2 regions of the Bacillus mesophilum genome follow, and region 2 is predicted to be linked to the other one. Evidence: riboswitches for the same ligand, from Rfam matches in the RefSeq annotation. Region 2 holds a riboswitch; the other holds the start of a gene.

Region 1 (15,967 bases), 750 kb from region 2:
GCCAAAAGAAGCAAGACCCTGTGAAATCAGATTGCTTTCAGTAAAAGAAAAATACCGAAGCACATTCGTATTTTTTCAGCTTTGTGAATTGCTAGTGAGTTATTGCTTAGAAAATAATTATAATCTTGCTCTTATTTCAGGTACTCTTAGACAAACAAAGCTCTATAAACGGATCGGTTTTACTAGTTTTGGTCCAGAAGTTGGGGAGTCAGATGCACGTTTTCAGCCAATGTATCTGACGAAGGAGCGTTTTGAGCAGCATACATTGGCATTTAAAGAGCTTATGAAAAAGAAAAACTCTGAACCATATACATTTCTGCCTGGACCAGTCCCAATGCATGAGGAAGTTACTGCCAATTTGAATAGAATCCCGCTTTCACACCGAGATCGTGAATTTATGGACGTCATTCCTCGTGTAAGCAGAACGATGTGTCAACTAACGAATGCTAATCATGCTGAGATTGTAGTTGGAACAGGCACACTTGCGAATGATATTGTTGCCGCTCAGCTAAGAAGGTTGCCTGGTACAGGATTAATATTGGCAAATGGAGAATTTGGCTATCGTTTGATCGAGCATGCAAGCAGAATGGGGCTGACTTTTGAAACCATTAAAAAAGAATGGAATGCAAATATTGATCTTAGAGAAATCGAAGAAAAGTTAAAATCGAATAGTGAAATTAGTTGGGTATGGACCGTTCACTGTGAAACATCGACAGGATATTTATATGATATAAATGCCATTCAAGAATTGTGCAGAAAGGCTGGAACAGAGTTATGTGTTGATAGCTGCAGTAGTGTTGGAACCATTCCGGTAAACTTGGAGGACATATATCTTGCTACGGCCGTAAGCGGTAAGGGATTAGGTTCATATCCGGGATTAGGTATTATTTTACATAGAGAAAACATTCGTCCAGACGCTTCCATTCCCCGTTATTTAGATTTAGGATTATATGCTATGTCTGATAGTGTGCCATTTACACATTCTTCTAACTTGTTATTTGCACTTGAAACAGCCTTACATCATCATACAGGCTCTGAAAATACTTTGCTTGGAAATGAAATAAAAGATAAATTGATACAATCGGGACTGCCAGTGCTGGGAGATGGGGAATATTCGCCACATGTAATCACTATAGAGATTCCGGCGGGGATATCTTCACAAGTATTCGGAGATCGACTGAAAAAGAAAATGATATTGGTTAGTTATGAGAGTAAATATTTACTTGAAAGGAATTGGATTCAGGTAGCTGTAATGGGAAAACATAATCGTACTTATGCGTTAAGAGCAATAAAATCATTGATCCAGGAATATTTTTTTATCACTTCGGTAAGGCATGAGATAGGATGAAAATAAATGAGAAGTTACGTTTAATGGTTAATCCTCAGAAGTTAGTACTCTTTGCTCTTATCGTTTTATGGCTGAAAACGGTGATTGTATCACTGATTGGTTTTAACTTTCATATTCAATCAGCGGCAGATATTCTATTAATTTTATTGAACCCAATCGGATCCTTAGTTTTAATATTGTCAGTTTGTCTCCTTTTTAGAAAGAGATTTAATAAGGCGATATTTATTGCTATTAATATCATTATAACGGGGCTATTATATGGTGATTTGCTGTATTACCGATTTTATACTGATTTTGTGACAGTCCCTATTCTATTTCAGTTTAAAAATGTAGGCGGCCTCGGACCAAGTACACTTGAACTAATGAGTTTTTGGGATCTCTTTTTATTTGCTGACCTGGCTGTCATCATCCTCTTGGCGATTAAAATGAAGAATACCGATTCCATCCAACGGCTCTTTATAAAAAAGTTCGTATTAGCAGGAACTATATTATTTGTTGTTACTGCGGGATTGGCTCTGTTAAAATCACCGTATCTTTTTTCAACAGCATATGATCGCGAACAGATGGTAAAATCGATCGGACCTTATAATTATCATCTATTTGATATATCGTATGCTGCTTTTTCACCATTAAAAAAAGTTCTTGCAACTGAAACAGATACAATCGCTGCAGTAAATTATACAGATGCAAAAGAAGATGAAGAAACCAGTGTGCAAGGCATAGCCGAGGGAAAGAATGTTGTATTAATTAGCATGGAATCTACACAGAATTTTGTTATTAATCAAAAAGTAAATGGCGAAGAAATTACTCCTTTTCTGAATGAACTAATAAATGAAAGTTACTATTTCAGTTCAATCTATGACCAAACGGCACAAGGCAAAACATCTGATTCTGAATTCATGGTGGATACATCCTTGTATCCATTATCAAGCGGTTCTGTTTTTGTAAGAAAACCGTCAAATGTGTTTAATGCACTGCCTAAAATCTTAAAAGAAAATGGTGGGTATTACAGTGCCGTACTGCATGGAAATGATGCTGATTTTTGGAACCGCGAAAATATATATAATGAACTCGGATATGATCGCTTTTTCTCTAAAGTGGATTATGAAGTGAATGAAGAGAATTCAGTTAATTATGGCTTGAAGGATATTCCTTTTTTTGAACAAAGTGTTGAATATATTTCTGAACTGCCTCAACCGTTTTATACTAGACTGATCACATTAACCAATCATTTTCCATTTTTGCTTGATGAAGAAGATCAATTAATATCTGAAGCAGCAACTTCACAAGATGTTGTCAACCGCTATGTGACAACGGTGCGCTATCAGGATGAAGCGATCAGAAGGCTGTTTGATAAGTTCAAAGAATTAGGTTTATATGAGAATACAGTATTTGTATTATATGGCGATCATTATGGGATATCTGAAAAATATGAAGATGGCGTATTAGAATTGCTTGATCTAAAGCCGTCACCTGTCCACCATGTTGAACTGCAAAAAGTACCGGTTATTATCCATGTGCCGGGCCAAGAAGGTAAGGTGTTTTCAAATATTGGCGGGGAGATCGATATCCGTCCGACTTTGCTATCGCTATTAGGTATTGCGAATGTTGACACACCTTCATTCGGCCAGAATTTAATGACGCGTGATCATGATCAGCCGGTCATTTTCCGTGATGGATCTTTTGTGTCTGATCAGCATATTTATATCAATAATGTCTGCTATGAAAAAAATAGCGGCGAAGAAGCCGAAGAAGGTGCATGTAATTCTAATTTAGAAAAGGTAAGAGATGAGCTAAATATGTCAGATGAAATTTTAAATGGAGATTTATTGAGGTTTTTAGATTTATAAGAAAAAAGGAGAATCGTTTTTCGAACGATCTCCTTTTTATTTTCAGCAGATTACACTTCTTGAAGGATCTCTTTTGCTGTTTGTTCTGCTCCATTGTCTGCCTCTATTTTAAAATGAAAGGTGTTATATATTTTTTGCCGGTCTGTGAAAATACGGTGAATTTCCTTTTCTGTTTTTCCCTGCAGCAGTGGTCTTGAAGGCACTAAAGAATCCAGTCTCTGCTTCCAAACATCCCAAGAAACGGAAAGGTAAAAGACAGTTCCATTTTCCATGCAGGTATTTCTGATTTCTTCCTGCAAAAAGGCACCTCCACCTAATGAAACGACCTGAATTTCTTTATTGCTGCAAATTCTTTTTACTTGATCAAGTTCAGTACGGCGGAATTCCTGCTCTCCGTAATGCTTAAAAATCTCAGTCGTTTTTAGATCATACCATTTTTCTATTTCTTCATCGACATCGATAAAAGGAACTTTTAGCTCTTTGGCAATTATTTGTCCCACAGTTGTTTTACCAGAACCCATAAAACCTGTTAAGATAATTTTTTTATGCATATTAAGCGATGATCCCCATTTCCTTTTACATTTTAAGAGAATTATAATATAGAAATAATTTGCTGTAAAAATAAATAGGATGATAACTCTTTTTTATCTTCCAATATAACCAAGCTGGTATTCAGATGCCAGATGCCTAAAGAAAGCGCTCAAAGTATATATCAATATCTGTATAGATAGGGATTATCAGGGAACATTATAAGAAACGAATATATAGGTGAGTATGTGAAAATTTTAGCTATTGATGGCGGCGGAATACGGGGTATTTTGGCGGTCACCGTCTTAAAAAATATTGAAAAACAATATAAATGTAAGATTGCAGATCTATTTGATGTTTTTGCTGGAACCAGTACAGGTGCCATTATTGCAGCTGCTGCATCTGTAGGTAAGGAAATGGAAGATGTTTATGAAATTTATCTTCAGCATGGTGAAAAGATTTTTGAAAGACACGCCACAGTTGGTTTATTTAAAAGCATTTATACAAACCATCATTTACGAAAATATTTACAAGATGCCTACGGAGAGACATTGCTTTGTGAAGTGGAAAAGCCATTGCTTTTACCAGCGGTCGATATTCATAAAGGAAAGCCGTATGTCCATCGCTCACATGTACGCAGTCCTGGAGAGAAAAAGGAAGATATTAAACTGTGGGATGCCGTGCTTTCATCCTGTTCTGCACCGGTTTATTTTCCCCCTAATGAAATGCAAAATAAACTTTTAGCCATTGATGGCGGCTTATGGGCAAATAATCCAACATTAGTTACGATCACAGAGGCACTCAGTTTTTTTCATCAGAAACTTGAAGATATCCATGTTTTATCGATTGGGACCGGACTGCAATCTATTCCTTTTAAGGAAGGGGAAGGCAGAGAATGGGGTGCTCAAAGCTGGCTGCCTTTTCAATTTCCCTCTCTAAAAATGACACCGAAACTTCTTGATCTTGCACTTCATATTTCTTCTGAAGCTATTTCATATCATTGCCGGCACTTGCTGCATGATCAATATTTACGTCTCAATGCCGAGCTGGAAAAAGAAATGCCATTTGATGATGTGTCATTTTCACATGAACTGGCTCTTATGGGAGAAAAGCTATATGAGGAGCAAAAAAAGGATATAGAGGAATTTTTAGAAAAGACATGACGTTTGCAAAATAATACAAAAATGTTATGATAGTGTTGAAAAATGAATACTTCTTACACTAGGGGTGTCTTTATAAGACTGAGATGGCAGTCATGCCAAACCCTTTGAACCTGATCCTGTTAACACTGGCGTAGGGAAGTGCTATAGATTATAATCTGCTGATCTATACATATCCGCCGCTCGTGTTTACATGAGTGGCTTTTTGTTTCTATGGAGTCATTTTTTTAGCCAATGGATCAGAAATCAAAATATTTTAATGTGGTGAAAACTTGAAAATTTAAAATCTGCTGGGGGCGCCAAATTGGCTGAGAAGAACCCTTTGAACCTGATCTAGTTAAGACTAGCGTAGGGAAGCAGTTAACATAAGTGCACATGTACTGTTTGTTAACCGCTTCTGGTATAGGAGCGGTTTTTTATTTTAAGGAATAAGCCGTATTCATTTAGAAAATGAGCTGCTGGGAGGGAAGAGATTGGCTTATGTAATATGAAGATTGACACTAATTAAATATGAAGGGGGAAACAAAAGATGATGAGCAGTACAAAAAAACTAACCATTACTGCATTTATTGCAGCTATTACGACGGTTTCAAGCAGTCTTATTTACATACCGGTAGGATTTGCAAAAATCTTTCCTATTCAGCATTTTGCTAATGTGCTTTCAGCTGTTTTGCTTGGCCCATGGTATGCAGTTATTCAAGCTTTTCTTTCATCAACTTTAAGAAATATGCTGGGAACTGGCAGTATTTTTGCTTATCCAGGCAGTATGATTGGCGCCTTTTTAGCAGCTATTCTTTTCACCAAAACTCGTAAACTCAGTTTTGCTGCAGCAGGTGAAGTGGTTGGAACAGGCATATTAGGCGCAATGGCAACCTATCCGATTTCTGTGCTTTTCCTTGGACAGGAAGCAGCGCTATTTGGGTTTGTGCCGGCATTTATCTTCAGCAGCTTTACAGGTGCTTTGATGGGTTACGGATTATTGAAAGTAATGGTGAAAAATAAAGCATTAGGGGGCATTTTACAATGAAAACAGCATTGACGATTGCAGGCTCAGACTCAGGCGGAGGTGCCGGTATTCAAGCGGACTTAAAATCATTTAGCGCAAATGGCGTTTTTGGGATGTCCGTTATTACTGCTATTACAGCTCAAAATACACGGGAAGTGCGTTCTGTACAGGATATCGAAGTAAATATTATCAGAGATCAAATAGAAGCTGTATTTGATGATATTACGGTTGATGCCGTAAAAATCGGGATGCTGTCATCTGCATCCACAATTGAGACGGTTGCACAAGGCTTGCAAAAATATGCGCCGTCTAATATTGTGCTTGATCCAGTCATGGTTTCAAAAGGCGGTCATCATTTGCTGAGAGCAGAGGCAGTGACTTCTTTAATAGAACACATGCTTCCGATCGCAACTATTATTACCCCTAATATTCCAGAAGCAGAGGTCATTCTTGGTTATCCTATTTCAAACAAGAAAGACATGGAGAAAGCATGTGTGGAGATTACAAAACTTGGCGCCAGATCGGTGTTGTTAAAGGGAGGGCATATGAAAGGGGATCCAGATGATTTGTATTATGATGGAACCGATTTTCATTGGATTAGCGGCACGAGAATTGAGACAAAAAATACACATGGCACAGGGTGTACTCTTTCTTCGGCAATTGCTGCTAACCTTGCTCGCGGGTTTGATATGCTTGAAGCGGTGAAGCGAAGCAAATCATATATACATATGGCGATTGAGCATAGCCTTGATATAGGCAGGGGTCATGGTCCAACAAACCATTTTTATGATTTATACAGAAAAGCAAATATGTATCAGGAGGCAGAGAAGACATGGAGCAACTGAGCGTAAATCAAATTTTCAGAGGCTTGGAAACTGGGAAACCATTAATCCATCAAATTACGAATAATGTAACCATTAACGATTGTGCAAATGCAACATTGGCTATAGGTGCGTCTCCAGTAATGGCTACAAGTATAGAAGAAGTTGAAGCGATGGCTGGACTTGCAGATGCTCTTGTGATTAATTTTGGCACCATTACAGCCGATATGTATGAATCCATGGTGCTGGCAGGAAAGGCAGCAAACAGAAAAGGGATTCCAGTCGTTTTTGATCCGGTTGGCGTAGGCGCTACTCCATATAGAACCCAAAAGGCAATGGATTATATGAAAAAAGTGAAGGTGGATATTGTAAGAGGGAATGGAACGGAGGTTTACGCACTTATTGGCGGTCAGGCGAATACACGAGGTGTTGATGCTGGTGAATTATCCTTAACTCATACTGAATTAGCAAAGCTGGCTGCTGAAAAGCTAAATGCCGTTATTGTCATAAGCGGTAAACATGATGCCATATCAGACGGAACTAGAGTGGCAGAAATCGAAAATGGTGATATTTGGTTAACAGCAGTGACAGGCACTGGATGCATGACAACCTCTCTAATTGCATCTTGTGCAGGTGTTTCTGAGGATTATTTCTCTGCAGCAGTTGTTGGAATGGGCGTTATGAGCCTTGCTGGAGAGCGAGCAAGAAGAAAAATTTCAGACGGCGAAGGCATTGGCACGTTTAAAGTAAAGTTAATGGATGAAATCTTCACCATGAATGAAACTGTCTGGGAGAGAGAGGTTATATTGCGATGAAAATGGATTATAGCGTTTATTTGGTAACGGAAGAGTCCCGTGATTTAAAAGAATTGCTTTTTATTGTAGAAGAAGCGGTTAAGGGCGGTGCAACCATCGTGCAGCTTCGTGAGAAAACGAGTGAAGGCAAACTATTTTTCGAAAAAGCCTTAGAGTTAAAAAGGCTTTTAGATCAATACGATGTTCCTCTCATTATAAACGATCGAGTTGATGTAGCTTTAGCAGTTCATGCGGCAGGTGTACATGTTGGCCAATCAGATATCCCTTTAAAAGCAATAAGAGCCATTGTCCCAGATTCCATGGTTGTAGGTGTTTCTGTTTCAAATCCAGAAGAAGCACAGGCAGCACAGAGAGATGGGGCGGACTATGTAGGTGTTGGCGCTGCATTTCCAACTGCTTCAAAAGGAAATGCAACCGTGCTTCCTCCAGGCATGCTTGAAAAAACAGTTCAATCTGTCACGATTCCAGCTGTTGCAATCGGAGGCATCCATCTTGGGAACATCACTCAGCTCAACCATATAGACCTTGCAGGAGCTGCAATCGTTTCAGCGATCATGAATGCACCATCTCCACGTGAAGCAGCAGAACAGTTTAGAGAATTGCTGCTCGGCAGAAAAGGATCTAAAGCGGAAACTATTTGAGAAGCCTAAATGATAAAGAATATCAGATAATATAGTCTGTAGAAACCGTTCCTCTGGCTCTTTGTCCATTGATTCCTGTATACTAAAGGCTATCAATTGTATGGAGGGATATAAATGAGATTAAAGGATAAAAAAGTCATAGCACTTGTTGAGAATGAATTTGAGGATCTAGAGCTATGGTATCCGATTTTACGGCTTCAAGAAGAGGGAGCAACTGTTGATTTAGTCGGGCAAGAGGCAAATAAACAGTATATTGGAAAATATGGCGTCCCTGCGCAATCGGCATATGCTTTTACTGATATCAAAGCAGAGAATTATGATGCTATTCTGGTTCCCGGCGGATGGGCGCCAGATAAGCTAAGACGTTATCCGGAAGTACTGAAGATGGTTCAGCATATGGATGAAAAGAAAAAACCTATTGGACAAATTTGTCATGCTGGCTGGGTGCTTATTTCAGCAAACATTTTACAAGGAAAAAAGGTCACCAGCACACCTGGAATCAAAGATGACATGACAAATGCGGGTGCTATATGGAGTGATGAGGCAGTCGTCACGGACGGCCATATTGTGTCCAGCCGCAGACCGCCAGACTTGCCTCCTTATGTTAAGGCATTTGCGGATGTATTAGCAGGTCAGGAATAATCTAACGTACATTCAATCATATATGACTTACATGTAAGGTCTGTTCCTAATTAGAGGAACAGGCTTTTTTTGTGGAAAATGACGGTAGCATTGGTAGGGTTCAAACGTTTGAGCAGGTGAATAGGTGTTCTCTCAATTTACATGAAAGGCCAAGGAAATTCGTTTCATCGTTTTTTTAAGAAATTCTTAAGATTTTTGCTATCCATTTGTTAAGATTTTTCTAGTAAGATAGAAATTAATTAAAGTAGTGAGCAGGAAGAAGGCAGGGCAGAATGATGGCAAAGTATAATGTGCTGGTTGTGGATGATGAGAAGGAAATCCGCGATGCAATTGAAATTTATTTAAAAAATGAAGGCATTACGGTGGTAAAAGCAAGCGATGGAGTGGAAGCATTAGAAATACTTCAGCACAGCGAAATCCACCTTATAATCTTGGATATCATGATGCCAAGATTAGATGGAATTGGAGCAACATATCAAATTAGAGAAGAAAAGAATATCCCGATTATTATCTTAAGTGCGAAAAGTGAGGATACAGACAAAATCTTAGGGCTGCAGGTAGGTGCAGATGATTATGTCACCAAGCCTTTTAATCCAATGGAGCTAGTTGCACGCGTAAAATCCCAGCTGCGCAGATATGTAACCTTTGGGAATTTTGAAGGAGCAAAAAAAGAGATTAACCTAAACGGATTGACATTAAATACAGCTGCAAAGGAAGTCTGTTTGAATGGGGAGTCCATAAAGCTGACACCAATTGAATATAAAATAACAGAGCTGCTGATAACAAATGCAGGCACCGTTTTTTCAATTAATGAAATTTATGAAAAAGTATGGAAAGAACCTTGTTATAACGCAGAAAATACGGTTGCTGTACATATTCGCAAAATTCGTGAAAAGATTGAAATTGATCCGAAAAATCCAAGATATTTAAAGGTGGTTTGGGGCATTGGCTACAAAATGGAAAGGTAAGTTCCTTATCTTTATTTGCTCCATACTGCTAGCTTATGGAACGAGTGGATTATTCACTGCTATATTGTATTCAAATGAATTCTTTCATAAAGACAATTATTTTCAAACCGATGAATTTCAAATGGATTTGGGCGAGTTTGCAGCTCTACTAAATATATATGAATTAAACAACATCACACTTGAAGAAGCAAAAGAAAATATTATGGTCTCTAAAGAAGACATAGAGGAACATCGATACAGATACGGAGAACTGCAGGAACAAATTGATAATATTACGATGCAATATGAAGAGCGGATTCAAACGGCATTAAATTCAAATAATCAGAAGGCTGCCAATGCGTATATTGAAGAAAGAGACAACAAGATAAAAGACATCACCCAAAACTTCGAAAGCGATGAATATGTAATACCAAAGGTAAAAGCTGAAAAAGAAGCAAAATTGGAACAATTTTATCAAGAAAAAGAGAGCTTTAAAGAACATTTTACTGATTCTGCTTATACATTTACCTATTACTTTGAAAACACGGTTACAGGAAAAACGTATACAAATTTAGAAGCTGAAGAGACAGCGGAAACTTATTTTACTAATGAACATACATACTTTTTCACTGATTATACAATTGGTGATGTGATGTCAGACTATTATATGCTGCCGCTTGGAGAGCTGCCAAGAGAGCTAGAACAGGTTGACTACAGTGAATTCAATGGAAAAATTGCTTTAGCCCGTTCTTTGCCAGATCAAAATCAATATATCTATGAAATGCATAAATTTGAAGATTTGCAGGTTCTGTTTATTTTACTGGCTGTAACAAGTCTTATTCTGCTGATTCTATCAATCGTAATAATCAGAAAATCGAAGCTTATTATCGCAGAAATTCATCAAATAAAGCAATACTATGAAAAATTTCCAATCGATACTCGTGTGATCCTTTGTATTCTAGCTTTTATAGGTGCATTTATGTCACTGGACTTTATCCATCACAGTACTCGCTACCTATTTGATGATAGCTATTTTCTAAACGAATTAATGGTATCCTTCCTAGGCTATTATATTTGTTTTTCACTCGCCATTATTCAATCCGTTTTCCTTTTTGGCGTTCTGACTAATCCTGCTGTGATTGCGGATGACTGGAAGAATGGAATCAGCTACCGGCTTCTTTCTGTATGCCGCAGATGGTTCAAGAACCTTAGGGGAAACATTAAAGGTGCCTTCTTAGAACAACCGCTGGGAACACAAGTCATACTCCTGCTCGGAAGTATTTTCTTTACTGGTCTATGTGCTTTTACGATGATGATTCATCCTCTTTTTATCATCATATATCTTCTTCTATTAGGAATTGTATGTATACCAGCGGTCATCTTGTTTGTGAGGAATGTCGGTACGCTTCAGCAGCTTGCAAAAAAAACAAACGAGCTAGCACAAGGAAAGCTTGGGGAAGATTTACATATTCCTGAACAAACAGATTTGGCAAACATGGCGAAGGATCTGAATGCGCTTAGACAAATTGTAAAAGCATCTCAAAAGGAACAAGCCAAAAGTGAACGGCTAAAAACAGAGCTAATTACGAATGTTTCACATGATTTAAGAACGCCCTTAACGTCCATCATCAATTATACAGAGCTGCTCAAGTCTCAACATCTATCAGACCAAGAGCGTGCCTCGTATCTTGACATCATTGATCAAAAATCGAAGAGATTAAAAGGTTTGATTGAGGACTTATTCGAAGTCTCTAAGATGGCAAGCGGTAATGTCGAGTTATCTAAAGAAAAGGGAGATTTAGTACAGCTGCTTCATCAGGCGATTGCCGAGTATGATACAGACATACAAATTTCTAATCTTCAGTTCAGATTATCAATTGCAGAAAGCCCTGTATTCGCGCTAGTAGACGGGCAAAAAGTCTGGCGGGTTTTCGATAATTTAATATCAAATATATTGAAATACTCTCTTGAACATTCACGCGTTTATATATCGCTTTTAGAAGAAAATGATCAGGCTCAGATTACATTTAAAAATATCTCAAAATATGAATTAAATGATGAAAGTGAAGAATTATTTGAGCGTTTTAAAAGAGGAGATACTTCACGGCATACGGAAGGTTCAGGATTAGGCCTTGCCATTGCAAAATCAATCATAGATTTGCATGACGGAGAATTAGTCATTGATACAGATGGTGATTTATTTAAAGTAAGCATAGTGCTTCAAAAAGTAAATATATAAAAAAGTAGGGACCCTTATGGACGAAGATTATTTCAATGAATTATATGAACGTTATTTTCATCGGCTTTATCACGTTGCCTATCGAATCACTAGAGATCAGCAGCTGGCTGAGGATGCTGTGCACGAAACATATATCAAGGCGATTAAGAAAATACAATGTGTTGAAGATTCAAAAAAGATAGGGGCTTGGTTATCTGTGATTGCTGCAAGAACTGCGATTGATATAATCCGAAAAGAGAAAAAAAGCAATGTAATGTCTATGGAGCATATTCACCTTGAAGCAAGTTCGCTGCAGACAGATCATAATGTTGTCGAAAATGATGTAGAGGCATCATTATTTAATCAGAATTTATATAAGGCTATTCATCAGCTTTCAGTACATTACCAAACCATTCTGCTATTAAAGCTTCAAAAAGGGTTGAAAGAACAAGAAATCGCTGATCTCCTGCATATAAATCAGAATACCGTAAAAACTCGCTTGTATCGGGCCAGACAGAAGCTAAAGATTCTAGTCAACAGGTTAGAAACAGCATAAAAAAAAGAGGGGATCCCCTCTTTTTTTTGTGTTTATGTTTATCTCTTCAATTAAGAGGTAAATGGATTATGTTTCATCTGCTGAAATCCATTGCTGAGACCATTTTTCAACCTCAAGTAAGACAGGCTCTAAAGAAATGCCTTTCTCTGTTAAAGAGTACTCAATAATCACAGGGGTTTCAGGGATAACTTTTCGTTTAATAATTCCTTGCTTTTCCATTTCTTTTAATCGCTCTGATAAAACTTTTCCGCTAATGCCTACAGATGTTTGAATCGAACCAAACCGTTTTGGACCAGTTAGAAGCTGATGTATTAACAGAGCCGTCCAGCGTTGGCTTAAAATTGAAATGGCTTTTTCAAAGCGAGGACAAATGTCAGTTTCTTTCATCATTCGTTCACTCCTTATAGCTTTATTATACCATTAAAAAAACAGAAATAAAATTACATTAGATAATAAAGTAACTTGACAATAATAAATTTATAAAATATACTTTGTTACATAAAGTAACTTATTGATAGAAAGAATGGAAACACCTTTTATTCAGCAGTTGCTTACATCTAAGTAACGGATTTCCAGCATGAGTTTTTATCGTTAAAAAAAGGGAGGAAATAAAAATGGCAAATTTAAAAATTGGAATTATATTAGGCAGTACACGTGAAGGAAGAGTAAGTCCGCAGGTTGGTGAATGGGTAAAAGGAATTGCTGAACAGCGCAGTGATGCAGATTATGAAATCGTAGATATTGCAGATTACAACCTGCCGTTTTTAGGTACAACTAGTGAAGCAGAAGGTATTAAAAAATGGTCGGAAAAACTTACTAGCCTAGATGGATTTGTATTTATTGTACAAGAATACAACCACAGCATTACAGGTGCTCTTAAAAATGCCTTAGACTTAGCACGTGATGAATGGCATAACAAAGCAGCAGGAATTGTAAGCTATGGCTCAACAGGTGGAGCACGTGCAGCAGAACATTTGCGTGGTATTCTAGCTGAACTTCAAGTTGCCGATGTTCGCACACATCCAACATTGTCCCTATTTACAGATTTTGAGAACTTCAGTGAATTCAAACCAGCAGATCTTCATCTTGACAATGTGAATACCATGCTGGATCAAGTGAATGCTTGGAGCGGGGCTCTTAAAACATTACGATAAAATACTTTTAATAGCACAAGAGGAAAAAGCAAGGGAGAAGTTTCCCTTGCTTTTTTGTTCGCTTAACAACACTTTGTAGGATTAATTCAGCAGATAATGTAATAAAACTGGGAAGAAAAATTAGGATAGTAAGACTTTGCGCAAAGGTAACTGTAATAGCCTTTTTCCAAGAATTTCGTTTAGGGTAAGTGTTAAAAACTCTCTGAAAGAAAAGAAATCTGATCCACCAGAACAGCAGAGTATAAATAATCATAGTATTAAATATATATGAATCTTAATTCGATTCTATCCGTATACATAATCAGTCCATAGGTGATGGTATGAAGAATGAGATAATATTATGGAGAGGCAAGAATAATGGGGATGAAATATGGTATAAAATAATTTACGGCAGTCTGGCTATAGGCGGTTTGCTTGTCATTGACACTATTGTTTGTTACTTTATCCTTCTATGGAGGGTAAAAGGCTAAACAAGTCAATTGTTCATCTGATAAATGTCTTCAAACAATTTAATCTTAAAATATATCACTAAAAGATTTAAATAAGTCAAGCTTCAGCAGCAGTCTAAAATCATGGATATTCTACATATATTGTATAAAGGAGTTGTAGTGCGTTTTTCGAATACAATAACACTTCTTATGGTAGAATAAAAGACTAGCTGCAAGGCACTTCTCTTCTAAAGAGCATTTTTTATAAATATTGATTTACGAGTGCACCAGCCAGTCAAGGGAGAGATTAGTGTGGCACAATGGGAGATTGCGATTGATTCACTTTCTAAAATTACAGTTTTATCAAATCCAAATAATGAACCAGTAACGATTATCGGACAAGTAGAGGGTTTAAAGTGCATCGGAGTCGGAACAGATGCTGCCGTTTTTCAATTTTTAGATGCACCCCATTATGCATATAAGGTTTATGCAAAGGATAAAATTGATAAAGTTAAGGCAGAAGCAGGTGTTTATGAACAGATAGGAGAATCTCCATTTTTCTCTACTTATTATGGTTCTGGGGAGTTTTTCATTGTTTTAAGTTATGAAGATGGTAAAACACTATATGATTGTGTCCTCCAGGGTATTCATATCCCTAACCAAGTTGTAGAGGATGTTGAAAGTGCCAGAGATTTTGTTCGAAGTAAAGGGCTGAATCCTCGAGATATTCATTTGAAAAATATATTGCTGCAGAACGGTAGAGGAAAGATTTTAGATGTATCCGAATATATTCAATCTGGTAATGATTTAAGATGGGAACATCTAAAAAAAGGATATGAAGAATATTATCATCTAATTGATGGAAAATCGGTTCCGTTTTGGGTCGTGGAAACTGTCCGAAAATGGTATCACCAGCAAAATAAGTATTTTCCTTTCTTTGATGACTTTCTGAAATTAGTTCAAAAGCTTAATTTTATGAAATAGGGTTGGTTAATAATAAAATATAGATTGTATTATTTTAATAGAAAAGCATCGATATTAACGTATTGATGCTTTTTTACATAGATTATTTTCATACAAGGCAGGTATTAAAAACAAAGAATGATAATGATATGTTAAGCTGTTAAATATAGTAAATGAGTAAGTGCTTATGATTCTTGTTATTAAGATCTATAGGGGGTCGGAGGTTGTTAGGTGGTTCTGGTAAAATGATTTTGGAAAATAAGGGGGTGCATAAAAGTTGAGACAAATGCGAGGAATAATACTTGAAGGATACTCAAATTCAGGTAAAACATCGATTTTAAAAGAATTAAAAAAACTTCATAGTCATGATCATAATAGTGAACGCAGTGTTATTGTTCTCAGTGAACATTATTCGCAAGTATTACACAGGGTGAATGGAACGTTAACATCACTTAATCAAGATGAACATCTTAACCTTCTTACCGATAGGGTTAAGATGCTAAAACAATTAAGTATGTGGGCTAAAGAAGTTGGAGATTCACACCGTTCCAAAGGGATTTTTTTCATTCTTGAAAGATTTCATTTAAATCATCGAACGGCGTTCTCCAATTCGGCATTTCATAAATTGAATGAAATTGAGGCAGAATTGTTTGGACTTGGTGCAATGTGTGCTCTTCTTACCATTTCCACCGAACAAGCGGAGAATAGATTAAAGAGCAGAAACCCGGAACATTGGAGAAGTAAAACAGAAAAAGAAACGCAATTAGAAGTTGATCATCTAATACATACACAGCATATCCTGAGACAACATGCAAATAATTCAATAATTCCTACTCTTGAATTAAACACTGATCAGCAAGATTGGGAAAGATACGCAAAGATCATTTATC
Region 2 (15,967 bases):
AATAGCTTTTATCGTCTTTTACAGGCAGTTCTTCTTCTGCCGGCAGCTTTTCTTCCGGTGGCACTACAGCCCTTTCTTCCAATAGATAAGCTGGAATCAGCTGTCCATCTGGTGTTGCATACACCTTATTTAATCTTCTTGTATCCTTATCAAATAAGCTATATATAATTGGGATAACAAATAATGTTAAGAGTGTGGAGCTTATTAAGCCGCCAATAACCGTAATTCCCATCGGCTGGTTAATTTCCGCTCCCTCGCCTAGCCCTAGTGCAAGAGGCACTAGCCCTAAAATAGTGGTTAAGGCTGTCATTAAAATCGGGCGAGCACGATCCTTTACAGATGTAACAATGGCATCATAAGTCTTCATACCCGCTTCTTTTCGCTGATTAATATAATCGACAATCACGATGGCATTATTAACTACGATCCCGGCAAGCACAATTAATCCTATAATAGCCGTTAAGCTTACAGGTGTCCGAGTTATGGTTAAAGCAATGGCTACACCAATTACCATTAAAGGCACAGTAAATAAAATAACAAAAGGATATTTCAATGATTCAAACTGAGCTGACATCACCAGATAAATAAAGATGATCGCCAATACAAAAGCCAGAATCATATCATCAATGGAAGACTCAAGCAGTTCTCGATCTCCGCTAAAGACAATTTGAGTCTCTTCAGCCAAATCAAGAGCTTCAATCTCTTTATCCACAAGGTTTGAAAATGCACCCATATTTGTATTTGCATTATATTGAACATTAAATCCAATCGCATCCTGCTGATTAATTCTTCTTATATTAACAGGGCCTTCTCCTTGCGTAATTTCTGTTACATCGCTGAGCGGTATATATGTGTCATCCGGTTTCTTGATCAGCAATGATTTCAAGTTATCGAGATTTTGTGTCACTTCTCTATCATATTCAACATAAACACCATAGATATCAGAGTTTTCGGTTACCATCTGTGTGGCCATATTGCCGCGTGTAACATCATTTACAGCCATCGCTATTTGTGCTGGTGCCAGCCCTTGTTGAAGAGCTCTTTCTTTATCAACCGTAATTTGAATTTCTTCAACCGTATTCAAGACATCGGTAGAAATTTCAGTTACATCATCAAGATCAGACAAGGCGTTATAAATTTGCTCTGTAGCTTCATCTAGGCGAGCTGAGTCTGCATCACGCACATTAAAGGATAATGTGTTCGGAGCTGAACCTGTTGATGATTGCAGACTAAATGAAAGTTCGGCACTCTCATTTGCATTTTGAGCAGCACTTTCTAAACCGCTTTTCACATTGTCAGCAAATTCAAAGGTTGAGCGATCCCGTTCCTCCAAATCTTTCATTTTAATATATACTTCTGCAATATTAGGGCTGCCTGATCCTCTAAAAGACCCTTCCTGGGTTGTTCCAATTAATGAAACATACGTATCTACATCTGTCTCGTCTTCAAGCTCAGCCTCTAACGCTGCAATGACCTTTTCTGTCTCAGTCAAGGCTGTACCATTCTCCAATTCAACTCGAATAGAGAAAAAGCCTTCATCTGTGTTGGGCAAAAACTGAGTGCCAACTGTAGATATGCCGTATCCTCCTGCAGCTAAAAGCACTAAAGAACTGATTAAAACAAGGGCACGATTTTTTAAGGACCATTTTACTGACCCTTCAAGCCATTTTAACAGTGCAGATTCTTGTCTTTTCGCTTCAAGATTTTCTTTTGGCGCTTTCAAAAGGCGGCTTGCAAGCATTGGTACAACCGTTAATGCAACAATTAACGAAGCAAATAAACTGAATGAAATGGTTAACGCAAATTCAGTGAATAGTTCGCCAATAATCCCTGTAATAAAAGCAACTGGCAGGAACACAGCAACAGTTGTTAACGTAGAGGCTGTAATCGCTGTTCCAACTTCCTTTGCTCCGTCTCTTGCTGCTGTCTTAGGATCTTTCCCCATGTAAAGGTGGCGGTAAATATTTTCAATAACGACAATTGCATTATCGACCAGCATTCCAATTCCGAGTGCAAGTCCTCCTAAAGTCATAATATTCAATGTGAAATCTGAAAAATACATCAGCACAAATGTAAAGATGACTGAGTAAGGAATTGCAATCCCAATGATAAGCGGACTTTTTACGCTTCGTAAAAAGAAAAACAGCACAATCATTGCAAGTATTCCCCCAATGACAAGGGAACTGGATATATTGCTGATCGCCAGCTGAATATAATCACCCTGATCAAACAAAATATCTGCTTCAATATGGTCAAACTGATCTTTTTGCAGCTGCTCATCTAATGCTTCTGTAAATGCATCAGATACTTGAGCTGTATTGGCATCCGATTGCTGAAGAACACTTAGCAATACAGATGGTGCCTCATTGGTTCTTGTGATGGTCCGATCATCCTGATTTACGAGTTCTACTTCACTAATATCTGCCAGAGTTATCTCGTTCCCTGATCCATCTGCTGTAACAGTTAAATCCTCCAGCATCTCAATTGAATTCACAGTGCTGATAATTCTCGTTGTTAATTCTTTTCCATTTGTTAAAATCGTATCTCCAGGAAGCGAGATATCATTTGCCTGGATTACATCTACAACATCAGCCTGGCTTAACTTATATTCTTCAAGTCTTTCCTGATCAAGCTGCACCCGAACTTCCTTAATTGCTGTACCGGATGTGTTTACACTGGCAACACCATCTACTTTTGCCAGTTCTAGATTTAATTGATCAGCAAGTTCTCTTAAAGTTTCTTCATCTTCATTTGCACTTAAAGATAGTTGAATAATGGGAAACTGGGACGGATCAAACTTTAAAAAACGAGGCCGTTCCGCATCTTCAGGCATTTCGGTCTGATCTAATCTTTGAATTACTTCTGTTTGAATCTCATCAATGTCTGTTGTCCAGGAAAATTCCAGCAAAGTCATGTTGGCGCTTTCCTGTGATGTAGTTGTCATAGTTTTTAAGCCTGGCAGCGTGCTCAAGCTTTCCTCTAATGGCTTTGTCACTTTGTCTGCTACCTCTTCAGGACTTGCTCCTGCATAAGTGGTTACAACTACACCGACGGGCGGATTAATATCCGGAATTAATTTAAGGGGTATATTAAGAAGTGAAACTCCTCCTAATACAAGCACTAATACCATTGTTACAATTGTAAATATAGGTCTCTTTATGGAAAACTGACTTATTTGCACCTAATGTCCCCTCTCAAGTATGTATCATAGTCTACCTTTACTATATAAAAAGCTAGACTATAGATGCAAGGAACAGGCAATTAACAATTGTTGCGATTTTATGACAAATATAAAACCTGCCAATTGGAAAAAGGACGCAGACAGAGGCTTAGTAGCGCTTATCCTACCTTCCTAAAATGAGCACTGCGTCCGGGCTCTTCTCTATTGCTCATTTTTATTTTTTAAAGTATAAAAAGAGACTGGGAGCTTCTCATGAGCTCACAGCCTCTTTTCTTAGTGAAACGATTTTCCTTTTAACTGTTCTTTTTAATCGTAAGTCCCGTGATTCCATAAAGGATCGTGAGAACTGGAGACAACAAGCAAAAGAACGCAAATGGCAGATATTCCACGGTTGACACATCTAAAACACCTGTTAGGAACACGCCGCATACACTCCATGGAACTAATGGATTAATAACCGTACCTGCATCCTCTAATACACGCGATAAATTTTTCAGGTGCAGGCCCGCTTTCGTAAATGCGTTTTGAAACGTACTGCCTGTTAGCAAAATGGACAGATACTGTTCACCAATTGTTATATTAATTCCAATTGCCGTACAAGCTGCCGCAGTAATAAGAACAGGAATTTTTTTCAAATGGTTTTGGATGCCCTTTAATAAGGACGGAAGGATCCCAAGCTTAATAAATAGACCCCCTAACCCCAAAGCAAGCAATACAAGAGAGATAGAGAAAAACATGCTTTCCATTCCGCCTCTGTTCAGAAGTGAATCAACTTGTTCTACCCCCGTATCAGATTGGAAACCTGCAAACAAAATTGTCATTAAGGAAGAAAAAGAAAAATCCTTTTGAACGAAAAAGGCCAAGGCAGCTGCTGAAATGACTCCAGCAGAAAGAGTTAAAATAGAAGGCACCTTTTTGATTGCCAGTATAGCTAAAATCGCAAAAGGAATGAGAGAATACCATTTAACAAAGCCTAAATCCTTTAACGTCTCTTTAAATAAACTAATCGTCTGAAAATCCGCAGAAGCTTCCTGTGGGGAAAGAACTGCAAAAAAGATAAAGGACAATGCAAAAGCAGGAATTGTTGTCCAGGCCATGTTCTTAATGTGTTCAAATAAATCTACTTTTACAATCATAGATGCCAAATTCGTTGTATCAGACAGCGGGGACATTTTGTCGCCAAAAAAGGCACCAGAAATAACTGCCCCCGCAGTTATAGCGTCTGATAAACCTAAAGCATTGCTGATACTCATAAACGCTACTCCCAAAGTCGCTGCTGTCGTAAGCGAACTGCCAATGCTTAGACCAATTAGACTTGTAACAATAAAAACAATTGCATAATAGAATTGGCCATTTACGGTCTCTAATGCCAGATAAATAAAAGTAGGGATCGTTCCGCTTGCCATCCAGCTGCTAATTAACATGCCAATGAAAAAGAAAATAAAGATGGCGCCGATTCCAGACTTTGCTCCTTCAAATATCCCTTCTTCAATATTTGAAACTTTCACCCTTTTGCATAAACCATAAAGAATCAATGTTATGATGGCGAAGATAATCGGAATATGAGGAGTTACCTCTAAACCGATAATCGAATAACTAACTCCCCCTATCACCAAAATAGTGATGATGATTGCTTCCCAGACTGATATCTCTTGTGCTGACTTAACATGCTGCATAAAAATCCCTCCACAATACATTCAAGCATTTCCTTTAAGTGTCCTTTTAAGAGAACGACTAGAAATAGATGTACTTGTACTTTCTTCAAAATTAGCTGCTGTGCCGTATTATTAATAATGCTTCTAATTTATACTTTCCGAAAGTGCAAGCAAAAAAAGCCGAGCTTTTCCCCTGTAAATATAGGGACGAAATAGCTCCGCGTTACCACCCTAATTGATAAACATGGACTTTCAGATGAAAACCATTACTTTATCCACTTCATTAGTTAATGTCATTTTTGCACAGTTGTACTTGGAAATAAAGGCTGCCTGAATTTTCACCGTCTATTCAGTCTCTGGCTGCTGCATACCCATACTCTACTCTTTGCTGCTGACATTGCCTATTCACTTTTTCACTTAAACGCTTTTAGGTATTAAAGTATTATTTAATAATTAAACTATATCTGCTCCCTTTTAATGTGTCAAGAATTTTTTAAGGAATGCAAATTAGCATAAATAAAAAAACCGAAAGATTAGAAAAACGTTTTTCTAATCTTTCGGATATATAGTCTGGTTCAAAACTCATGTCCAACTCTTTATTTTACGACTGAGTGTCCATTGGATTATATAATGCTACATCTGGATTTTTTTCTTGGAACCAGCGTAATGCGAAATCATTTTCAAATAAAAATACGTATTTGTCATATCGATCTTTTACAAGTAAACTGCGTGAACTGGAGAGATTTTCATTTATTTCTTCTTTTTCAACCCAGCGCGTGATTTTAGAACCTAAGCGTTCCATATACACTTCAGTATTGTATTCATTTTTCATGCGATGTTCGAATACTTCAAATTGCAGCTGTCCAACAGCACCAAGCAGGTATTCATCTGTTTTAACACTTTTAAATAGCTGAATGGCCCCTTCTTGGACAAGCTGTCCAATGCCTTTATGAAAATGCTTTTGCTTCATCACGTTTTTTGCTGTTACACGCATAAATAACTCAGGCGTGAATTGCGGCAATCGTTCATATTGGAAATTATTTTTTCCTACTGTCAATGTATCGCCAATTTGATAGGTGCCCGGATCATAGATACCTATAATATCTCCGCTTACAGCTTCATCTACCGTGCTGCGGTCATCTGCCATAAATTGAGTCGATTGAGCTAACTTGATCTGTTTGCTGATGCGTGGAACATTTACATTCATGCCTCTTTCAAACTTACCAGAACAAATGCGCAGAAAAGCAATCCGGTCACGGTGAGCAGGATTCATATTGGCTTGAATTTTAAAGATAAAACCTGAGAAATCCTCTGACAATGGATCAATTTCTCCTGACGTAGAATTACGCGGCTGAGGAGATGGTGCAAATTGCAGATAAGACTCTAAGAAGGTTTGCACGCCGAAATTAGTCAGCGCAGACCCAAAAAATACTGGCGTTAATTCCCCGTCTCTTATGCGCTCTCTAGAAAATTCATTGCCTGCTTCGTTTAACAGCATAATTTCTTCTAAAGTCTGTTCATATAAGCCAGATTCCTTTAAATTGTGGGCTCCCGCTATCTCTCCCTCATCATTCAGAGAAATAAAGCGCTCATCCTCTTCTACACGGAACTGTTCAATCCGATTATTGAAACGATCATAAATGCCCAGGAATTCTTTACCCATTCCAATCGGCCAGTTCATTGGATATGATTCGATTCCCATCACTTCTTCAAGCTCTGCAAGAAGTTCCAATGGTGTTTTCCCTTGGCGGTCGAGTTTGTTAATAAATGTAAAAATAGGAATACCTCTCATCCGGCAAACCTTAAATAACTTTAGTGTTTGATCTTCTATCCCTTTTGCAGAATCAATGATCATGACTGCACTATCAACAGCCGTTAATGTTCTATATGTGTCTTCACTGAAATCCTGGTGACCAGGTGTATCCAAAATGTTGACGCGAGCTCCATTATAATCAAACTGCATGACACTTGACGTAACAGAAATTCCACGCTGCTTCTCGATTTCCATCCAGTCGCTGGTTGCGTATTTACCAGTTTTCTTTCCCTTTACAGTTCCAGCGTCTCTAATCGCTCCGCCAAATAACAGAAGCTTTTCGGTTAATGTTGTTTTGCCTGCATCCGGGTGGGATATTATAGCAAATGTTCTTCTTGATAAAACTTGATCTTTTAAATTTTTAGACATGTATCTTCCTCACAACTTTCATTTGTCATACCCTCAATTGTATCGTCCGCCGCAAGAGTTTGCAATCCTCTTTTCCTGACAGTGTTTTTCACGTCATTCACATGCTTATCCTTTACTTTAATGGGTATACTTCTAGAAGTTTGTTTCTTCAGTCACTGGTATCTCTATTTTAAACATATTCACATGTTGTCAGTCCGTTTGTACATAATACTACTATTGCAGCTTTGAATACTTTATTGAGGTGATATTATGAATTTCATTTGGGGCCTTTTTGGAATCATTGTCGTCCTTGGCATCGGCTTCCTTTTATCAAATAACCGCAGCTCCATAAAGCTCAGAACCATTTTATCCGGGTTAGCGATTCAAATTCTCTTTGGCTTTCTGGTTCTAAAATGGGAAACAGGAAGAAGCGTATTAAACTGGTTAACAATGCGGGTAAATGATATTATCAGCTATGCAAATGAAGGAATTAACTTTTTATTTGGCGGCATTTTTACGGAACAGTCTGGCATTACTTCCGTTTTTGCTTTTCAAGTATTACCGGTTGTTATTTTCTTTTCGTCTTTAATCTCTGTACTCTACTATCTAAAAATTATGCAATTTTTTATTAAGATTCTGGGTGGAGGTCTTTCTTGGCTCTTAGGAACTCGTAAAGCAGAATCTCTTTCCGCTGCCGCAAATATTTTTGTGGGACAAACGGAGGCACCCCTTGTTGTCAAACCCTATATTGCCCGCATGTCTCAATCTGAGCTGTTCGCAGTAATGACGGGGGGACTTGCATCCGTTGCCGGTTCCGTTCTGATTGGATATTCACTGCTTGGCGTTCCATTAGAATATTTAATAGCTGCCAGCTTTATGGCTGCCCCTGCTGGTCTTGTAATGGCCAAGCTAATTTTGCCAGAAACAGAGGGCATAGAAGAACCTCAGGAATTTGAGATGGAAGATGACAAAGATGCAGCGAATGTCATTGATGCTGCCGCAAAAGGAGCCAGCGTAGGCCTTAACCTTGCTCTTAATATCGGCGCAATGCTCCTAGCATTTATCGCCATTGTTGCTCTATTGAATGGTCTTTTAAGCGGAATCGGCAGTCTATTTGGATATGGAGATATTTCAATTGAGATGATCTTAGGCTATATCTTCTCACCGCTTGCATTCGCAATCGGAGTACCATGGGACGAAGCTGTTACAGCAGGGAATTTCATAGGACAAAAGCTTGTTCTAAATGAATTTGTTGCATATTCAGCTTTTGCACCTGAAATCGATCAGCTCACAGACAAAACCGTTGCTATTATTAGCTTTGCTTTGTGCGGATTTGCCAATATTTCCTCTCTAGGCATCCTTTTAGGCGGACTTGGAAACCTGGCACCTAATCGCCGTGCAGACATTGCAAAGCTTGGCATAAAAGCTGTTATTGCCGGGACACTTGCTTCTTTGCTTAGTGCAGCAATTGCTGGAATGTTATTCTAAGCACTCTTTCTATTCAGTCAAATGAATCATATATGAAAATAAAAAGGTAATTGCTTCTGAATTCGCAATTACCTTTTTATATTATTTTTTTAAATAATAAACGATCGATTCATACGGCCGAAGCTTTATCTCGGCAAACGGTTCTGGAGAGTGCTCATAATTTGAAAGCAGTATCTCAGCCTTATAGCCATCAATATTTTCTTCGTCCGGCAGCTTAAAGGATGCCGAATCAGTATAAAAGTTGTTGACTACAAGCAATTTATCATTTTCTCCATTGCGAATATAAGCAAATATTCGCTCATCGTTTTCAGCCAGCAGCTGATAGTCACCTGTTGTAATTATGTCAAACTGTTTACGAAGGCTGATTAGCTTTTGGTAATGATAAAATACGGATTCTTCATCTTTTAATGCATTTTCTGCATTAATATTTTCGTAATTTCCTGCTACATTAATCCATGGAGTGCCGCTTGTAAAACCTGCATGAGGCTGACTATTCCACTGCACTGGTGTACGTGAATTATCCCGTGATTTGCTCTTTAGGATCTCTATAATTTCTGCCTCACTTTTCCCTTGCTGCTGCATAAGTTTATACATGTTAAGTGATTCAACATCTCGATACTCATCAATAGAATCAAAGCCCGGATTGGTCATCCCAAACTCTTCTCCCTGATAAATATATGGCGTGCCTTGCATCATATGAATGGTTGTCGCAAGCATTTTAGCTGATTCACGGTGATACTCCTTGTCGTTGCCATAGCGTGATACAACACGCGGCTGATCATGATTGCACCAGAAAAGAGCATTCCATCCGCCGCCTTTATGCATGCCTGTTTGCCATTCAGATAAAATTTGCTTCAGCTTAATAAAATCAAAATCCGCTAGAGCCCATTTTTCGCCATTAGGGTAATCTACTTTTAAATGATGAAAATTAAACGTCATGCTAAGTTCCGTCTGGTCTGGGTTTGAATACTTAATACAGTGTTCAATACTAGTAGATGACATTTCACCCACTGTTAAGGAGTCATATTTTGAAAAAACGTTTTGGTTCATTTCCTGCATGTATTCATGAACTCTCGGCCCATCTGTATAGAACTTACGGCCGTCACCTGGAGGAATGGACCCATCATCATCGGCAAAGCTCTGATCCTTTGAAATAAGGTTGATAACATCCAGTCGAAAGCCATCAATACCTTTCTCAAACCAGAAATGCATCATATCATATAGCTTTTGGCGCAGTTCTTCGTTTTCCCAATTTAAATCTGCCTGAGTAACATCAAATAAATGCAAATAATATTGGCCGGTCTGTTCATCAAGCTTCCAGGCAGAACCTCCAAACTTAGACTGCCAATTATTTGGCTCGCTTCCATCTTCCTTTGGCTCTTTCCAAATATAATAATCTCTGTAAGGATTATGGCGAGATTTTCTCGCTTCCTGGAACCAGTCATGCTCCGTCGATGTATGATTGACAACAATATCCATGATTACTTTAATGCCACGTGCATGAGCTTCCTTCAAAAGACTTTCAAAATCATTCATTGTCCCATATTCAGCTTGAATACGGAAGTAATCGCTAATATCATACCCGTTATCTCGCTGAGGAGAAGCATAGATGGGCGTAAGCCATAAACAATCAACACCAAGCTCCTTTAAGTAATCGAGCTTATCAATAATTCCAGGCAAATCTCCTACACCATTTCCAGTCGTATCATTAAAGCTTTTCGGATAAATTTGATATACTACAGCTTTTTTCCACCATGGTTCATTCACTATTCATCACACCTGTTGTTAGTTTTATTGTTTCACCAAGATATTTTTCTGGTAAAGAATGATTCTGTAATGTTTTTAAACAAGCCTAAAACTCAAACTTGTATATACATGTTTCTGTTTTCGCTTTCATTTTAACTTGTATAAACATCTCAGTCAAATCATTTGTTACAGCTGATTCAAATCTCTGATTCTTTTTTATAAAAAAAAGGGTTTTCTACTTTTTCCTGAGCTGTGGTGAACAGCCTCTAAGGCGGTCTGCCTCCAGCAAGGCAGCAGCTTTCGTCTGTCATCAAATAACTATTCTGCTCTGCTTTTGCCATCTCCAGTCATATCGCTAAAATGCTGCTTAGCACTATTAAAAAGAAGCGCCTTTAAAAAAGGAGCTTACTTTTAATAGCAGCCTATTCATTTTTTATCCATCTAATAGTCCTTTCAAAACGTCCAAAGCAAAAAAGCTCAAAATAATTTTGAGCTTCCAGCATTATATTGTGAATTGTAGTATTTTACTGGTTAATCGTTTTGACAACGGCCATTTCTTTTCCAAAGCGATCTCCGTAATCGATAAACCCCAAGCTCTCGTATAAACCATGTGCCCCTAAATTTTCGGGATGATAGCCTACAACGAGCTTCTTTGCGTTTGGCAGATTGGACATTTTTGAAATCATTATTGAAGAAGCATCCTTACCAATGCCCTTACCCTGAAATCTATGATCAATCATTATTCTGTAAATCCAGTAACCATCAAGTTCTTCCGGTTCCGTATTATACATTAAAAAACCTGCAACTTTATCACCATAATATATAACAAACGGTCTTAATGACGGTTCAAATTTAGACTGCAGAATCGATATTGCATTGTTTTCTATAAATTTTTCTTGATTCTCTGTTATCTGCAATGAACAGCACTCATACCAGTTTTCTGCTGTTAATTCAGCCAATCTTACTATTTTGTCAATACTCAAAATTTATCCCCTTTCTAATATGGGGAACTGCTAATTGTTAATTAGACGTTACCCCGTTAGTGCATGCTGTATAAGTCATTAATTTATTTTTCATAATGAACGCCTCCTTGAACAATTGCTTTTTTTTTAATACTCCTCTATCCTATCACAGTTCCTTATAAAAATTACACAGATTATATGCACTCAAGCTCATTTCAGCATGACAAGATCTGTACAATGTAAAAGGACTTACATTTCGGGAAATGAAAAGGCTCAAATCACGAATGATCTGAGCCTGTATATCTGTGCTTATATTAATTTAAATTCTCTAAACTAAACTTAATCTTTACTTAAAGAATTCTTTGGTTTGTCTTTAGGTTCATCTTCATCAGAAGTTAAATCTTTTGCAGAGTTTTTGAACTCTTTCAGAGTTTGTCCAAAAGCACGGCCAATTTCCGGCAATTTTTTGGGTCCAAAGATAATAAGTGCTAATACTAATATAAGAATTAAACCTGGAATACCTATATTTGATAACATAACAACCACTCCTTTACTTGCATCATAGACGAAGATAAACAGAAATTCAAGTAACCCAGTAATACGCCCATATCAAAACCACCTATGTCAATGGCAGGTAAACCTGCTGAAGCTTCTTCTAAATCCAGGTCTCTCTTCCCTTAAAAACAAAAAGTAACATAGCTTCTGCCATGTTACTTTGCAAAACGGTGTTTTCCAATTTCACCTGTAACGGTTTGAGCTCTTAACCAGGTGCTATCCGTCAAATCCGGATTAAAGAAAAAAACAGCTTCGTTATTCCCTTGTCCCTCTAAAGCTATTGCCTCATTTACTGCCTTTTTTGCCTCTTTATCAGCTGGTTTATTAATGCTCCCATTGTCGACAGGCTGAAATTGTCTCTTTTCATAAATCACTTGCTTAATACTATCAGGAAATCGCTCATCTTCTACTCGATTTAAAACAACTTGAGCCACTGCAACCTTTCCTTTATAAGGTTCACCTTTTGCTTCAGCATGAACAAGCCGGGCAAGCAAGTCTTTCTCTTTCTTGGATATTGTATTAGGTATAATTAACTTATCTCCAGAATTAATAGCTTCTTCTGACAAATGATTAACTTCTTTTAATTCCAGCTCTGATACTGAGAATTTCAGTGCCACATCATATAATGTTTCCTGATCCTTAACCGTATAAATGGTAACAGAGTCCAGCGTTTCAGCATTTATTTTCTTTGGTTCAGTAAATGTATATTGGAATGAGACCATGACAATAGCAGCAATCATGCTTAGAACAAATTTTTTCATTCGTTCTCCTCCATTCATTATAGTCTCGGCACAACAGAAACTACTGTAACACATTGTTCAAGAATAGGACAAACTCAATCTTTTCCATGGTTAAAATGGTAAAATCTTCTTCCGCCATTTTTCTTGCTAAAAAATAAAAAGCTTTTTACTAGAAATTTCTTATTTTTTTGCTATAATGAAGACGTAATGTGGAACGCTAACCATTTTTAAACAAATACTTTACAATTATGTAAAGACTGAGACTTTTGAATATAATTTCATATCGTTTTATGTAGGGGAACCGCTCTGCGGTTGAGATTTCATTATATAATGATAACCCTTTGAACCTGATCTGGCTGATACCAGCGTAGGGAACATAATGTAATGCAATATTATGCTTATTTATTATGTCCCCTGGCTGCAGCAGCCAGGGGTTTTATGTTTATAAGGGAATTGTTCCATACTACTCATATGACATTAACTGAGATCTTCACGGTATGATCTGCACAATGAGGAGGAAATTATGAAAAAATGGATGTTAACTGCATCGTTATTAATGGTTTTAACGGCTTGCGGAAATAACGAAGATACGGAAAACAACAGCAGCAATGAAGCGGAAGAACTTGAAGAAGTGACAGTAGTTCTGGATTGGACACCAAATACAAATCATACTGGACTTTATGCAGCCGTTGAAAATGGCTATTTTGAAGAAGCAGGACTTGATGTCGACATTATTTTGCCTGGTGATGCTAGTGCAGATCAATTGATTGCTTCAGGCAAAGCAGATTTTGGAGTCAGTTACCAGGAAAGCATTACACAAGCAAGGGTTCAGGGTGTACCGCTTGTTTCGATTGCAGCTGTCATACAGCATAATACATCAGGCTTTGCTTCTCCTGTAGAAAAAAACATTGAGACTCCTAAAGATTTTGCAGGAAAAACATACGGAGGCTTCGGATCTCCAGTTGAAGAGCAAATCCTTGAATCCTTAATGAGATCTGAGAATGCAAGTGCCGATGATGTTACGATCTTAAATATTGGCAGTGCAGATTTCTTCACTTCAGTTGAAAGAGATGTTGATTTTTCTTGGATCTTTTACGGCTGGACTGGAATTGAAGCAGAATTACGCGGTATAGATTTAAATATGATCTATCCTACCGATTACTCGGAAAATCTGGATTATTATACACCTGTTCTTGCCACTAACGAAGATATGATCAGCTCTAATCCTGAAATGATTGAAGCATTTTTAGAGGGAGCTTCAAAAGGGTATGAATATGTAATTGAAAATCCAGCGGAAGCTGCTGACATTCTAATAGAAGCAGTTCCAGACCTGGATCCTGAACTAGTTAAGAAAAGCCAGGAATGGCTGGCACCACGTTATCAGGATGATGCCGATCAATGGGGAGTACAAAAACTAGAAGTATGGGAAAACTACGGTAATTGGATGTTTGAAAATGGATTGCTCGATGGCGAACTGGATGCAGAAAAAGCATTTACGAACGAATACTTACCAAAATAGGGGGAGAAAATCTTGGCTAATTCTTTAGTGAGTATACAAATCATTCCAAAAACTAAAAATGGGGAAAATGTCATTCCGTACGTTGACGAGGCGATTGCCATTATTGATGCGTCCGGCATCAAATATGAGGTACACCCTCTTGAAACTACTATGGAAGGTGACCTAGATCAAATTTTTGCGGTTATTAAGAAAATGAACGAAAAAATGATTGAGATTGGCAGTTCCAATGTTATCTCTCAAATCAAAATTCTATTCCAGCCAGATGGCATTACAATGGATACCTTAACGGAGAAATATAAAGGATGAATACTGCTTTAAAGAAAGGATGGAGACCAATACTTGTTCTCCTCCTTTTATTCTTATTATGGGAAGGGATTGTCAGGTTTGTTGAAGCACCATCCTGGCTAGTCCCGGCGCCAAGCCTGATTTTTCAGGAAGCATATAACGGCTGGTCTCAGTTTGCACCTCACCTGCTTTCGACGACTAGCTTATCACTATATGGCTTTGCGATTGGTGCAGCTGTTGGGCTTGCCGCTGCCTTTTTACTGCACATGCTTCCTTTTGTTAGAGAATCAGTTTATCCGCTTCTCATTCTGTCGCAAAACGTGCCAGTTATCGTACTTGCCCCGCTTTTGGTCATCTGGTTTGGATTTGGAATTCTGCCGAAAGTCATTGTCATTACTCTTGTCTGCTTTTTTCCTATTACGGTTGCTGCACTCGATGGGTTTAAACAAACACCTGCCGACTTAAAGCATTATATGAAAATGGCTGGAGCAACTAAACAGCAGCTTTTTTGGAAGTTAGAACTGCCTGCCGCTTTACCCAGCATCTTTTCCGGTATTAAGATCTCGGCAACTTATAGTGTAATGGGTGCAGTGATTTCAGAATGGGTTGGTGCCAGGATGGGAGTTGGTGTTTACATGACATTAGCGTCTTCTTCCTTCCGCTCTGATCGAGTGTTTGTTGCCATCTTCGCCATTATGATCCTCAGTCTTTTATTCTTCTCACTCATTAAACTTGTTGAGAAGCTGATGGTACGCTGGAAATGGAAGGAGACTAAAGCAAAATGACCGTACTATCTTTAACGAACCTATCAAAACGTTTTGGTTCTAATCATGTTTTAGACGGACTGGAATTGCATATAAAAAAAAGTGAATTTGTCTCAATCCTAGGGCCTTCCGGCAGCGGAAAAAGCACGCTGTTTCATATGATTGGCGGATTGCTGACTCCTGATGAAGGAACAATTTCTTTAAACGAAGAAAAGATTAACGGAATAACGGGGAAAATCAGCTATATGCCACAATCTCCATCACTGCTGCCTTGGAGAAGCATTTTAGATAACACACTCTTAGGTCAGGAACTTCAAGGAAAAACAGATGAAAGCCGTGCAAAGGAAATGCTGAAAGTAGCTGGTCTCGGAGAGTATTTAAACGCATACCCCCATGAGTTATCAGGAGGAATGAAACAAAGAGCAGCATTTATTCGTGCACTTTTAAGCCCGCAGGAATTAATGCTTTTAGATGAGCCTTTTTCTGCTTTGGACGAGCTGACACGATCTGATATGCAGCAATGGCTTTTGCAAATATGGGAAAAGCATAAACCGACCATCCTTTTTGTTACCCATAATATTGAAGAAGCAATTCTTTTATCAGATCGAATTGTTATTTTATCTCACCGTCCTGCCAAAATAAAAGAAGAAGTGATTGTTCCTTTTTCCCGTCCACGAAATGAACAATTGCCTTTATCTGAGGAATTTATTCACTTTAGACAAAAGCTGCACAAATTATTACAAGAAGAAAATAAGCAACCCTAATAAAAACAGGAAATTTCACCCAGTATAAAATAAACACTTCTCCCTATTCCTTAATTTGGAAGGTGGATTTAATCTATTAGTATACCTATCAGATGGGAGGAATATAGATGAAAAAAAGATTACTATGTTTGCTTTTAATTCTATTTG

Evidence for each region. A riboswitch is a leader RNA that binds a small molecule or an ion and turns the genes downstream of it on or off. The one in region 2 is predicted to bind thiamine pyrophosphate.
Region 1: it holds a riboswitch for thiamine pyrophosphate, as region 2 does, so the genes downstream of both, thiW (energy coupling factor transporter S component ThiW) here and F7732_RS01025 (ABC transporter substrate-binding protein) in region 2, are expected to answer to the same signal.

The regions. Positions count from the first base shown of each region.
Region 1 covers NZ_WBOT01000001.1:935,336-951,302, reverse strand. Annotated here, with positions in the region: gene F7732_RS04655 (aminotransferase class V-fold PLP-dependent enzyme) at 1-1,348, shown strand, start outside; gene F7732_RS04650 (LTA synthase family protein) at 1,372-3,198, shown strand; gene F7732_RS04645 (shikimate kinase) at 3,249-3,749, opposite strand; gene F7732_RS04640 (CBASS cGAMP-activated phospholipase) at 3,975-4,889, shown strand; TPP riboswitch at 4,940-5,043, shown strand; TPP riboswitch at 5,169-5,258, shown strand; gene thiW (energy coupling factor transporter S component ThiW) at 5,419-5,913, shown strand; gene thiD (bifunctional hydroxymethylpyrimidine kinase/phosphomethylpyrimidine kinase) at 5,910-6,737, shown strand; gene thiM (hydroxyethylthiazole kinase) at 6,725-7,528, shown strand; gene thiE (thiamine phosphate synthase) at 7,525-8,169, shown strand; gene F7732_RS04615 (type 1 glutamine amidotransferase domain-containing protein) at 8,284-8,811, shown strand; gene F7732_RS04610 (response regulator transcription factor) at 9,087-9,779, shown strand; gene F7732_RS04605 (sensor histidine kinase) at 9,757-11,997, shown strand; gene F7732_RS04600 (RNA polymerase sigma factor) at 12,014-12,532, shown strand; gene F7732_RS04595 (winged helix-turn-helix transcriptional regulator) at 12,599-12,919, opposite strand; gene F7732_RS04590 (NADPH-dependent FMN reductase) at 13,147-13,686, shown strand; gene F7732_RS04580 (serine/threonine-protein kinase) at 14,427-15,098, shown strand; gene F7732_RS04575 (TniB family NTP-binding protein) at 15,364-15,967, shown strand, end outside.
Region 2 covers NZ_WBOT01000001.1:185,926-201,892, reverse strand. Annotated here, with positions in the region: gene F7732_RS01065 (efflux RND transporter permease subunit) at 1-3,181, opposite strand, end outside; gene nhaC (Na+/H+ antiporter NhaC) at 3,475-4,857, opposite strand; gene F7732_RS01055 (peptide chain release factor 3) at 5,438-7,018, opposite strand; gene F7732_RS01050 (NupC/NupG family nucleoside CNT transporter) at 7,268-8,485, shown strand; gene treC (alpha,alpha-phosphotrehalase) at 8,567-10,252, opposite strand; gene F7732_RS01040 (GNAT family N-acetyltransferase) at 10,756-11,214, opposite strand; gene F7732_RS01035 (twin-arginine translocase TatA/TatE family subunit) at 11,533-11,730, opposite strand; gene F7732_RS01030 (cell wall hydrolase) at 11,904-12,509, opposite strand; TPP riboswitch at 12,773-12,879, shown strand; gene F7732_RS01025 (ABC transporter substrate-binding protein) at 13,012-14,007, shown strand; gene F7732_RS01020 (thiamine-binding protein) at 14,020-14,313, shown strand; gene F7732_RS01015 (ABC transporter permease) at 14,310-15,077, shown strand; gene F7732_RS01010 (ABC transporter ATP-binding protein) at 15,074-15,820, shown strand; gene F7732_RS01005 (hypothetical protein) at 15,928-15,967, shown strand, end outside.